Regions from separate parts of the Metabacillus sp. RB-C-LZQ-3-1 genome, predicted to be linked through region 3. Evidence: riboswitches for the same ligand, from Rfam matches in the RefSeq annotation. Region 3 holds a riboswitch; each other region holds the start of a gene.
What was found. A riboswitch is a leader RNA that binds a small molecule or an ion and turns the genes downstream of it on or off. The one in region 3 is predicted to bind cobalamin.
Positions count from the first base shown of each region.

Region 1: another riboswitch for cobalamin. It lies ahead of metE (5-methyltetrahydropteroyltriglutamate--homocysteine S-methyltransferase); the one in region 3 lies ahead of AC4GZ8_RS21585 (ABC transporter substrate-binding protein).
Region 2: another riboswitch for cobalamin. It lies ahead of AC4GZ8_RS10410 (ribonucleoside-diphosphate reductase subunit alpha); the one in region 3 lies ahead of AC4GZ8_RS21585 (ABC transporter substrate-binding protein).

Region 1 is NZ_JBZFLI010000002.1:143,755-148,046, forward strand. Features, by position in the region: gene AC4GZ8_RS04090 (alpha-glucosidase/alpha-galactosidase) at 1-907, shown strand, start outside; SAM riboswitch class I at 1,121-1,232, shown strand; cobalamin riboswitch at 1,309-1,498, shown strand; gene metE (5-methyltetrahydropteroyltriglutamate--homocysteine S-methyltransferase) at 1,657-3,954, shown strand.
Region 2 is NZ_JBZFLI010000005.1:209,152-213,443, reverse strand. Features, by position in the region: gene AC4GZ8_RS10420 (alanine/glycine:cation symporter family protein) at 1-281, opposite strand, end outside; gene AC4GZ8_RS10415 (hypothetical protein) at 918-1,187, opposite strand; cobalamin riboswitch at 1,827-2,003, shown strand; gene AC4GZ8_RS10410 (ribonucleoside-diphosphate reductase subunit alpha) at 2,133-4,292, shown strand, end outside.
Region 3 is NZ_JBZFLI010000018.1:62,462-66,753, forward strand. Features, by position in the region: gene AC4GZ8_RS21575 (MFS transporter) at 1-583, shown strand, start outside; gene AC4GZ8_RS21580 (VOC family protein) at 749-1,144, shown strand; cobalamin riboswitch at 1,346-1,540, shown strand; gene AC4GZ8_RS21585 (ABC transporter substrate-binding protein) at 1,736-2,722, shown strand; gene AC4GZ8_RS21590 (FecCD family ABC transporter permease) at 2,685-3,752, shown strand; gene AC4GZ8_RS21595 (adenosylcobinamide amidohydrolase) at 3,753-4,292, shown strand, end outside.

The DNA.
Region 1 (4,292 bases), on a different contig from region 3:
TTGGTATATTAGTGTGAAACATAAGGGAGAGGATCTAACAGGTCAGATACTGGAGGCTTTTGAACAACATCCTGAGTTTAGTAAAACAGAAAAAGTGAGAATTGACATGCTAAAGAGATTTGGCTATTACTCTACTGAATCTAATGGACACTTAAGTGAATATGTCCCTTGGTATCGTAAACGCCCAGATGAGATAAATGAATGGATTGATTTAGGTTCATGGATAAACGGGGAAACAGGTGGATATTTACGTGTCTGCACAGAGGGAAGGAATTGGTTTGAATCAGATTTTCCGAATTGGATGAAGGAGCCTGCACTTACATATAAACAGGAAAACCGAAGTGAAGAGCATGGTTCATATATTATCGAAGGTCTTGAAACAGGAAGAGTTTATCGCGGGCATTTTAATGTTGTGAATAATGGAATTATTTCTAACCTTCCTGATGATGCGATTATTGAAGCACCAGGGTATGTCGATCGAAACGGAATAAATATGCCGCATGTAGGAGATCTTCCTCTTGGATGTGCTGCTGTTTGTAATGTAAGCATTTCCGTCCAGCGTTTAGCGGTAGAAGCTGCTGTTAAGGGAGATGATCTGCTTTTACGTCAAGCGATGATGATGGATCCGCTAGTTGGTGCAGTATGTAATCCGAAAGAAATATGGCAAATGACTGATGAAATGTTAGTTGCGCAGGAAAAATGGTTGCCTCAATATTCAAAAGCGATCTTGGAAGCAAAAAAACGTCTAAATACTCAACCTCGGATACCTACAAAGAATTATACAGGAGCAGCTCGGTTAAAAGTAAAAACGGTAGAAGAAATGGCTGAAAATAGAGAAGATGCAAACAAGAATGCGAGTGCAGCAGATAAAGCAAAGGTACGTCCCTCTTCGGTAGGAGAATTATAATCGTTCACCTGTTAGATCAATGATCTAGCAGGTTTTTTGCATTTAAACAACTGTAATTCTTAGATTTCTTTGTTTAATAAATTTAGTAATCTATCATCTTTCTTTGCCACATTATCCTACGAAAACACCCTACTTTAAAAATTCTTTTTGACAGTTTTCATTTCTCATGCTAAGATGACTATTAAATTCAAAACATAAATAATTATCTAAAAACTCTTATTCAGAGAGGTGGAGGGACTGGCCCGATGAAGCCCGGCAACCATTCAACGATAATTTGTTGAAAAGGTGCTAATTCCTGCAAAGTTATTGCTTTGACAGATAAGAGGGGATTTCAAGATGAAGACCTCTCTATTTATGATAAAGAGAGGTCTTTTTTGCTTTTAGAACATCATCTTAAAAATTACATATCAAATGTATCAGGTGCTGTGTGATTCGATCATAGCTTAAAAGGGAAGCCCGGTGAAAATCCGGCACGGTCCCGCCACTGTAATGAGGAGCAACTTATCAATTACCACTATTTCAAAATGGAATGGGAAGGGATAAGAAGCAATGAACCTAAGTCAGGAGACCTGCCTGTTATATGCGCTTGTACCTACGGATGTATAGGGAGGAGTGAGGAATACGTGTTGAGAAAGCCAGAATGTCTCAACTCTAGTTAGCTATGCGTATGAATCTCTCTTTTCTAATTTGAAAAGAGAGATTTTTTAGTTTGGGACAAAAAATAAAGATTAGAGGAGTGTAGGAAGATAATGACACAAATAAAAAGTTCAAACTTAGGCTATCCACGTATTGGGGAAAAACGCGAATGGAAAAAAGTGCTTGAACAATATTGGGCAGGCAATCTTGATCAAGACAAATTTTTAAAGCAAATGGAAGAGATCCGACTTCAACATCTTAAGAAGCAAAAAGAACAAGGAATTGATCTAATTCCAGTTGGTGATTTTAGTTTATATGATCATGTACTTGATACAGCAGTTATGTTTGGTCTAGTACCAAAGCGTTTTGATTATCATGGCGGACCTGTTTCAATCGAGACATATTTTGATATGGCAAGAGGGAATAAAGATGCGGTTGCTTGTGAAATGACAAAATGGTTTAACACAAATTATCATTACATTGTTCCGGAATTATATGATGTCGAACCTCAACTTGTTGAAAACCGTCCTCTCCAATATTATAAAGAAGCAAAACAAAAGCTTGAAATAGAAGGAAAACCAGTAATCTTAGGTCCTGTTACCTTTGTAAAGCTTTCAAAAGGATATAAGAAGTCTGAATTTCATTTATTGGTCAAAAAATTTGTCACAATTTATGCTGACATTTTACAGCAATTACAATCAGAAGGTGTAAGGTGGGTTCAAATCGATGAACCGATTTTATCTACAACTATTACGGACGTTGAAGTTGAACTATTCCAAGAAGTCTATCAACAGTTACATGAAGCAGCACCAAATGTAAAGGTGATTTTGCAAACATATTTTGACCGAATTGATTATTTTAAAGAGGTATGCTCTCTGCCAGTTCAGGGGATTGGGCTAGATTTCGTTCATGATGGAGGATATCATCTCTCTGCAATAAACCAATATGGTTTTCCTTCAGATAAGGTGTTAGCAGCAGGAGTGATCAATGGACGTAACATATGGAGATGCAATCTTGAAGAAAAGATTTCACTCATTACAGAATTATCGGAGTTTGTTTCAAGGGATCGTTTAATCTTACAACCATCATCAAGTTTGTTACATGTTCCAGTCACAGTAACTAATGAAGAAACACTAGATAAAGTTCTGAAAAATGCATTATCTTTTGCTGATGAAAAAATAAATGAAGTTGTTCTACTGACAAAAGGAATGAATCATGGAATTGAAACTGTACAAAAAGAGATCGACTCAAGCACATCAGCTATTCAAGCATTAAACAAATCAACATTTCGAAACAACGCAGAAGTTCAGGATGCTACAAGAAATATTCATTTATATAAAGCGGAGCGGAAAGCTGATTTTTCTGTTCGTCAGGAGATTCAAAAAAAGACTTTTCGATTACCCCTCCTTCCAACGACAACAATTGGTAGCTTCCCGCAGACAAAAGAAGTAAGAAACCATCGTCTAAAGTGGCGGAAAGGTGAGTTAACCGATGTGGAATATGAGGAATACATTAAAGCAGAGATTAAAAAATGGATCGAAATTCAGGAAGAACTGGACTTAGATGTTTTTGTCCATGGAGAATTCGAACGAACAGATATGGTGGAATACTTTGGTGAAAAGCTAGCTGGGTTTCAATTTACAAAATTTGGATGGGTGCAATCATATGGCTCACGATGTGTGAAACCCCCGCTTATCTACGGTGATGTAGATTTAAAGCAATCCATGACTGTTAAAGAAACTGTCTATGCCCAGTCATTAACATCAAAACCCGTTAAAGGAATGTTAACAGGACCTATTACGATTCTAAATTGGTCATTTGTCCGGGATGATATATCACGCTATGATGTGGCAAATCAAATTGCACTGGCGCTTAGAAAAGAGGTTGAAAGTCTCGAGGAGAATGGGATTCGAATGATCCAAGTTGATGAGCCAGCGATTAGAGAAGGGCTGCCATTAAAGCAAGAAAACTGGGAAAGTTATCTTAATGCAGCAGTATATGCATTTAAGCTTGCCACATCCTCAGTTCAAAATGATACACAAATTCATACACATATGTGTTATTCAAATTTCAAAGATATTATTGATGCAATTAAAGCACTTGATGCTGATGTCATTTCTATTGAAACTTCAAGGAGTCATGGGGAATTAATTCAAGCCTTTGAGGAAACTACATATAACAAAGGTATCGGGCTTGGTGTGTATGATATTCACAGTCCTCGCGTACCACAGGTTGAGGAATTAATAAAAAATATTGATCGTGCACTTCAAGTATTAGATCCGAAATTATTCTGGATTAACCCGGATTGTGGCTTAAAAACCCGAGGAATTGATGAAACGGTTGAAGCGCTAAAGGTGATGGTAGAAGCGGCAAAGCAATCGAGAGAAAAATTACTTGTAAATAAAGGATAAATATTATTTAACGAAAAATGCGGAATCTTTAGATCCCGCATTTTTTGTTGAAGAGAAAAACCTTATGTGTTATCAGCAGTAGAAAAAACACTCACAGCTTTAATGACCTAATGTAAAACATAAAAAATACAAAAATGACGACATTATTTTATTTCGTTTCCATTATCTGATAAAAAAATAAATGAGTTCACAAAAAATAAAAGTTTTTATAGAGAAGTTACTATTGATCAGTTAGTGAATAGTGTAAAATAAAAATATACTTATAACTAAAAAGTAAGGCTCTGTTAAAATTCTGCTGATTCCATCTTCAAATAACATAGTGTCAAATAACTATAACA
Region 2 (4,292 bases), on a different contig from region 3:
ATTGCTCCGGGACCGCCAAGCGTAATCGCTGTAGCCACACCGGCAATATTTCCGTTCCCGATTGTAGCAGCCAACGCCGTCATTAGGGCCTTAAAGTTACTTACATCCCCTTCTGCTGCTGAAGATTCTTCTTCTCTACCAAATCCCAATTTAAAGGCATATAGCAATCTTCTAAACTGTAAACCTTTCAAAGCAACTGTTAAAAATAAGCCTGTCCCAAATAACAAAATTAAACTGGGCGTTCCCCATAGAACCCCATTGATTTTCCCTATTATGTCCATCATTTTGTTGTACACCCCTCCAATTGTTAGCGCTTTCACCTATGTAGTACTATCATAAAATTTAATTATTGTCTTGTAATTGTTTTTTTTCACAAAATATTTAGTAGCCTTTTATTATTTTTCACAAACAACCATATTTATAATAGCCACTTCATGCTCTGATGTCAAAGCCAAAAATATGAAGATGTCCCCCAACATGATTAATGGCCATATTTTGATATAATTTCCATAGAAGAAAAAGGGGTATTTATATTTACACTTTCTATTAGTTTGGTTCATTATGAATTAAGCATTAAAATAAGATTCTGTTGTATGAAAGAGTTGTAAAAATAATGAATAAGGAAATAAGATAAGCGACCTTGTTATTCTGATTAGGAGGAATAACAGGTCGCTTATTTTTGGTGTAAACCTTTTAATCGTGATCAAAATAACTTTATATATTAGCATTAGGGTTTGACAATGTACCTTTAAGATACAAACTTAGTTCCTAATCGATATTAATATTAATGTTGATTAATAACTACATTGTAACTTCTAAATGGAATATCAAATACAATGAATAATAGATTGGGATTAAATTTTTCATTTGATTACATTAATCGATTTTAGCTAAATACTTTAAAGAAAAATCCCACATTATTGGTTAGAAGGATCTTCTGTATTTGTTTCTTCATCAGCAGGTTCTTCCGGATTCATCTCATCACTTGCAGGCTCTTCTGGAACCATTTCTTCACTTTCAGGTACTTCAGAATCTGTCTCTCCACCCATTGGTTCCTCTGTGTCCATTTCACCATTTACAGGCTGTTCTTGAATATCTTCCTGCATGTCTTGACCATCACTGCATGCTGCAGCAAGCATCACGGCTAGAATAGGAGCCGATAATTTCCAGGATGTTTTGAATACCATTTTGATTCCTCCTTCATATTATCAAGTGATCATCACAAGCAATTAATGATAGGGTATTTTCAACTCCCTTCCTTAAAAGCTAATGTCATTATAAACAAGCTCTTCCGAAAAATTTGTCGATTAACTCGATTTTTACTTGTTCTTAAATGGACTGAAAACTGCTTTTAATAAAGGTAAAAAACTTGTTATTTACTCCCATATATTTAAGGTAAAAGTCCCCTTTAGAAACAGGACCAGTAAATAACTAAAAATTAATGTATTTTCTGCTTGGTTAAACAACCAAAAAAATCGTACATTACCAGTTTTTTCAATTGTTATATTCATTAAACTCCCGTAGGGATACCTTTCCAGCTTTGTTCCCGTGGAATCTCACACCTTTCGATCAAACAACAATTCCCTATAGCAATTGGAAAATATCAACAGACCAAACAACAATCTTTTTAGAAGAAGGTTTTTATTTGGAGTTCAATTCATTTTCCTGTTATCTTTGTTCTATATCACTTCTGAATAATCTAAATCTATTATTCTAGTTTCTTTTTAAAATAGCTATTGCTAATTTGATCCAACTGATTTATCATGGAATCATATCGTTAAATCAACTATATATTGATTTTAACTTCTAATGAAAAACTATATATTGTATCTTTACGAGAGTTAGGCGCTTTGTTAGCTTAATAGGGAATCTGGTGAAAATCCAGAACTGTCCCCGCAACTGTAAGTGTGACGAATTGAGATTACCACTGTACCTCATGTATGGGAAGGACTCATAGTAGGAAGAACATAAGTCAGGAGACCTACCTAAACCTTGTGAAAGTTTCAATTTCTTCGGGGACTGAGAAGATGAAACGATAGTAAATCTCTTGAGCTATTCAACTTCAATGACTTGCTCTCTTTCTGTCGTTTTATCTTTCCCCCGCTAAAAAACGTACAGACGGAGGAATATACATGAGCAAGACAACATTATCCCCAATGATCCTGGATCAGCAAAATGGAACAGAAGCATTTGATCTCGGAAAACTAACAACCTTTATCAAAAGCATTCATCAACATTTTCCAACACTAAATATTGACGAATATCTTAATCGTATAGAAAATACGATCCTTCAAAGAGAATCCTATACCTCTGAACAGCTAATTAATCTTCTTATTTTAGAAGGATTATCTAATATTAATGAACAAGAGCCCGAATGGACCTACTTCTGTGCACACATTTATTTATCAAAACTTTATAAAGAAGCGGCAGCAAATCGAGGATATAAGAAAGAGCAAAAATATGGAGATTTTTACGAGCTTATTTCAACACTTATCTCAAAAGGACTTTATAGCTCAAGCTTATTAGAAAATTATTCAAAGGATGAGATAACCCAAATTGGATCCTTTCTTAAGCCGGAAAACGACTATTTATTTACATATATTGGCCTACGAACATTAGCAGATCGCTATCTAACAAAAGATTTTTCGAAACAAGTATATGAGCTGCCGCAGGAACGATTTTTAGTGATTGCTATGACATTAATGGCAAAGGAAAACAAAGCTAACCGTCTTGAACTCATTAAGCAAGCTTACTGGGCTATGAGTAATCTTTATATGACAGTAGCAACACCAACTCTTTCAAATGCCGGAAAACCTGTAGGACAGCTATCAAGCTGTTTTATCGATACGATTGATGACAGTCTTCAAGGAATTTTTGATAGCAATACAGACATCGCCAATCTATCGAAATCTGGTGGCGGTGTTGGGGCTTATCTCGGTAAAATCCGAAGCCGCGGAAGTGATATTCGCGGATTTAAAGGGGTTTCCTCAGGAATCATTCCATGGATGAAGCAGCTGAACAATACGGCTGTCAGTGTTGACCAGCTTGGGCAGCGTAAAGGAGCGATCGCAGTCTATCTTGATGTGTGGCATAAAGATATCTTTTCCTTCCTTGATGCAAAACTAAATAACGGTGATGAAAGAATGCGAACACATGATATTTTTACAGGAGTTTGTATTCCGGATCTTTTCATGGAGCAGGTTGAAGCACGGGCTGATTGGTACTTATTTGATCCACATGAGGTTCGTACCGTTATGGGCTTCAGTATTGAAGATTTTTACGACGAGGAAAAAGGAAATGGAAGCTTTAGAGAGCGTTATTGGGCATGTGTCCAAAATGAACAACTTTCAAAGGAAAAGGTGCCTGCAATTGAGATTATGAAACGAATCATGATTAGCCAATTAGAAGCAGGAACTCCTTATATGTTCTATCGTGATGAGGTGAACCGTAAAAACGCAAACTCCCATCAAGGTATGATCTATTGCAGCAATCTTTGCACAGAAATTACACAAAACCAAAGTCCAACTACTGTCGAAGAGCAATATACCGAGGATGGAAAAATTATTACGGTCAAAACACCGGGTGATTTTGTTGTTTGTAATCTCTCATCTATTAATCTTGCTAAAGCCGTTACAGATGATGTGTTAGAAAAGCTTATCCCTATTCAGGTTAGAATGTTGGACAATGTGATCGATTTAAATACAATCCCTGTCCTTCAAGCAAGGTTAACAAATGAAAAATATCGGGCGATTGGGTTAGGAACCTTTGGCTGGCACCATTTATTAGCTCTAAAGCAGCTTAAATGGGAACACGAAGAAGCCGTTGAGTTCGCAGATCATTTATACGAAAAAATCTCCTTCTTAACGATTTCTGCAAGCATGGAGCTTGCGAAAGAAAAAGGGGCCTACTCTGTGTTTAAAGGCTCTGATTGGGAAACTGGTGCCTATTTTGACAAACGAGGATACCACACACAGGAAAGCAACTATGATTGGGATGCTCTACAGCGTGATGTTGGGGCTCATGGAGTTAGAAACGGCTATTTAATGGCAGTTGCACCGAATGCTTCCACATCTATTATTGCAGGAAGCACAGCAAGTATTGATCCAATTTTCCAAAAAGTATATTCAGAAGAAAAGAAAGATTATAAAATTCCGGTTACCGTTCCAGATCTTAACTCAACAACAACCTGGTATTATAAGTCTGCTTATTTTATTGACCAGCATTGGAGCATTAAACAAAATGCAGCGCGCCAACGCCATATAGATCAATCAATCTCTTTCAATCTTTATGTA
Region 3 (4,292 bases):
TCACTTCGGTGCAGTTGGTACATATGTCGGCTTTATCGGCTCATGGGCCGTTCCGTATGGCATGTATGTGTTTGATATGTCATTGTCTGCTGCTAGTCAATTTGTTATGATCGGACTTTTTGGGGCCATTATTGGTGCACCATTATCAACGATGATTTCAAGTCGGCTGAATTCAATCAAAAAACCCTATATGATTATCCATGCAATGATTTTTATATGTTGGGCTTCCTTTCTACTATTTAGTGGAAAACCACCACTTTTTATGCTCGTTGTCCTCTTTTTCATGATTGGCTTTGGAAATGGTGCAAGTGCTTTAACTTTCGCAGTTGTACGCCAATCATTTGACACAAAAGAAGTAGGAGTTGCTACAGGTTTTGCAAACATGGGAGGCTTCTTAAGTGCAGTTTTATTACCGGGCATTTTTGGAGCTGTGTTGGACTCTTTTCAAGCTTCAGCAAGTCATGTTGGTTATTTTTACGGCTTTATGATTCCTGTGTTGTTTTCAATGTTAGGTTTGTTGGGAGTTTTTCTCATAAAGGAACAACCTCAGGAAGTAATGCAAACAAAAGAGCTCACCTTTTAATAAAAGCTATCTGTTGATTTTTTCAAATGTTGATATGGAAAGAAATCAACAGATATCCTTTTTTTTACAAATATTTCTTAATAAAGAAGGAGTACCCATGCACTAAGGAGAAATACATACTCGTAACAAACAGTACAAAATACAAAACAGGTCAAGGAGGATATGATGGGTAGATTAATACATTTCGAAATTCATGTTGATGACATGGAACGCGCTAAAAAGTTTTATGGAGATGTATTGGGTTGGACATTTGAAGATTGGAGCGACTACGCTGGAATGCCTTATTTCGGCGCAGTGACAGGTGATGCGAACGAACCCGGAATTAACGGAGCTTTAATGCAACGCCAAAGTGCTTCTCCATCTCAAGACCACCCGCAAAATGGTTATACATGCACGATGGTAGTGGAAGATTTAGATTCTACTGAATCTAAAATTCTAAACAATGGAGGCAAGGTTGTTAAGCCAAAACATGCTTTGCCTGGAATGGCATGGCAAGGGTATTATATGGATACTGAAGGAAATATTTTTGGCATTCATCAACCTGATGAGAACGCAAAATAGACTTTAATTCTTATCAATGTTAGAACCTGCTCTCCCATTGGGAGCAGGTATTTTTTATTTGTACACTGTAATCAATTTATCACAATGGACAAAAATACTTTAAAAGGCAAACTATCTTTGATACAGATATATAAAAAATTCACTTTATCTATTTTACAAACCACCAAGACTATACTATACTCACTAATAGAAAACAAAAAAATGAATATAAAACAAATAGGTTTCTTTCATAGAGATATGTAAGACTAAGAGGGAAGTTTGGTGTAAATCCAACACGGTCCCGCCACTGTAATCGAGAAGGAAGGTTATACAAGATCCACTGTGTAAAAGCATGGGAAGGAGAAACCGACCGCTATATTCGTAAGTCAGGAGACCTGCCTATTTGTTTTTTTAAGCTTCCTCGAGGAAAGGAATGTTTAAAGCGCTCGTAATCTCTTATTGTTAATGCTATTATTTATATAGTAGATTGCATGTTTATACATAGAATGAACAAGAGATCATTGAAATAGACGCCTTTAATCAACGCTTTCCACAGGAATAGCGTTTTTTTGTGTTCAAAAAAGAAAGGAAGAATGAAAAATGAGTACGTTTATGAAGAAGTGGGGTTTATTAAGTATTGTTCTTCTGTTAAGCATGTTCATGATTGTGGGATGTGGGTCACAAGAGGACAATACGCAAGGAGAACAGAATTCAGAGACTGGGACAGCACAGGAAGAAGGCAATACAGTAAATGGACAGCCATTTCCTGTCACAATAACCGATGATGCCAACCAAGAGGTAACGATTGAATCTGAGCCAGAATCAATTGTCTCTATTCAAGCAAGTAATACTGAAATTGCATATGCGCTTGGATTAGGAGATAAAATTGTAGGTGTATCCGATTTCTGTAACTATCCTCCAGAAGCTCTAGAGAAAGAAAAAGTTGGCGGACAGGACATCAATATTGAAAAGGTTCTTTCCCTTCAACCAGATCTTGCGTTAGTAACCGATTATCATTATGAAACACATCCTGACATTTTAAAGCAGCTTGAAGAAGCAGGAACGAAAGTAATCGTTGTTGGTGATACATCTTCATTTGAAGAAGTATATAAAAATATCGAAATGATTGGACAAGCAACAGGTACTGAAGATAAAGCAAATGAAATCGTGACAGATATGAAGGATCGCCTTGATGTTGTGAAAGAAAAAGCAGCAGAAATTACAGACAAAAAGAAAGTATGGGTAGAAGTTTCTCCATCACCAGATATCTTTACTACAGGTAAAAACACGTTTATGCATGAAATGCTAGAATCAATTAATGCCATTAATGCTGCAGAAGATCAAGATGGTTGGGTAAAACTAACAGAAGAGGAAATTGTCAAATTAAATCCTGATGTGATTATTACAACCTATGGCTATTATGTAGAAAATCCAAGTGAGCAAGTTTTAGCACGTAAAGGATGGGCGGACGTACCTGCGATTAAAAATGAACAGGTGTTTGATGTTGATAACGATACTGTTACAAGACCAGGCCCTCGTTTAATTGAAGGAGTCGAGACACTTGCGAAGCTTATTTATCCTGAAGTGTTTGAAAAGTAAGATTACGTGGCTGTATATTCTAAGCGGAGGGTTTGTACTTAGTACAGCCCTCCTTGGCTTATTTATTAGCAGTGTGCAGGTGCCCGTTACAACGATTTTACATATTATATCCGACAATACCATAGGTTTTGGCTGGTTAGAACAAATACCCAAAAACGAAGAAATGATTATTTGGAATATTCGTTTACCAAGAGTACTTCTTGGATTTTGCGTTGGAGCTTCTTTAGCATTAGCAGGAGCAGCTTTTCAAGGGCTTTTACGCAACCCATTGGCAGATCCCTATACAATTGGGGTGTCATCTGGAGCGTCTCTTGGTGCGGTGTTTGTTATTTTTTTTCAGTTTTCCATCATCGGCTTAGGAAACTTTACTCTTCCAGTTGTCGCGATTATTAGTGGATTTCTAACTTTGTTTCTTGTTTTTGGGCTTGTAAAATTAAGCAGCCGCAACCTTGCAATTGAAACGATTATCTTAGCAGGCATTATTGTGAGTTCTTTTATAGGGGCAATCGTTTCACTCATAATTTCTTTAAGTGACCGAGATTCGATGACACAAATTATTTATTGGTTATATGGAAGTGTTGGAATGAGAAACTGGACACATGTTCAACTAATTGTTCCTTTTATGGTGCTTGGTTCCTTAATCTTATTTTTCAACCATCGAGAGCTGAATGCGTTAGCCCTTGGCGAGGATGCCGCTGATCATATTGGTGTTGATGTGAGAAAAAGGAAGATTTTCATCTTAATTGGAGCCTCCTTATTAACAGGTGCTGCTGTGGCGGTATCTGGTTCGATTGGTTTTGTTGGACTTGTGATACCACATCTTATTCGGCTCATAACAGGTCCAAATCATCGTCATGTCCTTCCTTTGTCAATGCTTGTTGGAGGAGCTTTTCTTATTTTAGCAGATTTAGTTTCGCGTACGATTATCGCACCTAAGGAATTGCCGATTGGTGTGATTACAGCCCTTATTGGGGCACCAGTATTCGCACTTTTATTAATTCGAGAACGTCTTGGGCGGAGGGGATCATAAATGTTAAGAATTGAAAACTTAGTAGGTGGCTACTCGAATCCGCCCATTATTAATGGAATCGATGTTGAGATTGGACAAGGAGAATTTTTTTCACTCCTCGGACCTAATGGAAGTGGAAAAACAACGATTTTTAAGCTAATTACTGGTCAATTGCCGATAATGGATGGGGAGGTCTTCTTATCAAATCAACCAGTTTCCAGACTTTCAAAGCTTGATAAGGCGAAGAAAATGGCTGTTCTCACACAGGAAGCAAATGTATCATTTGATTACACCGTCGAAGAAATTATCGCGCTTGGTCGTTATCCACATCAAAAAGGCCTACTTAAACAGTTATCAAAACAAGATGTAAGGATAATGGATGATGTCATGGATATGACTAACATTGCTCATCTAAAGAACATACCATTTCGTATGATTAGTGGCGGAGAAAAGCAAAGGGTGTTATTAGCAAAAGCTTTAGCTCAGGAGCCGGAAATATTACTGTTAGACGAACCAACGAACCATCTGGATATTAAGCATACTTTTCAAATGCTTGATTTA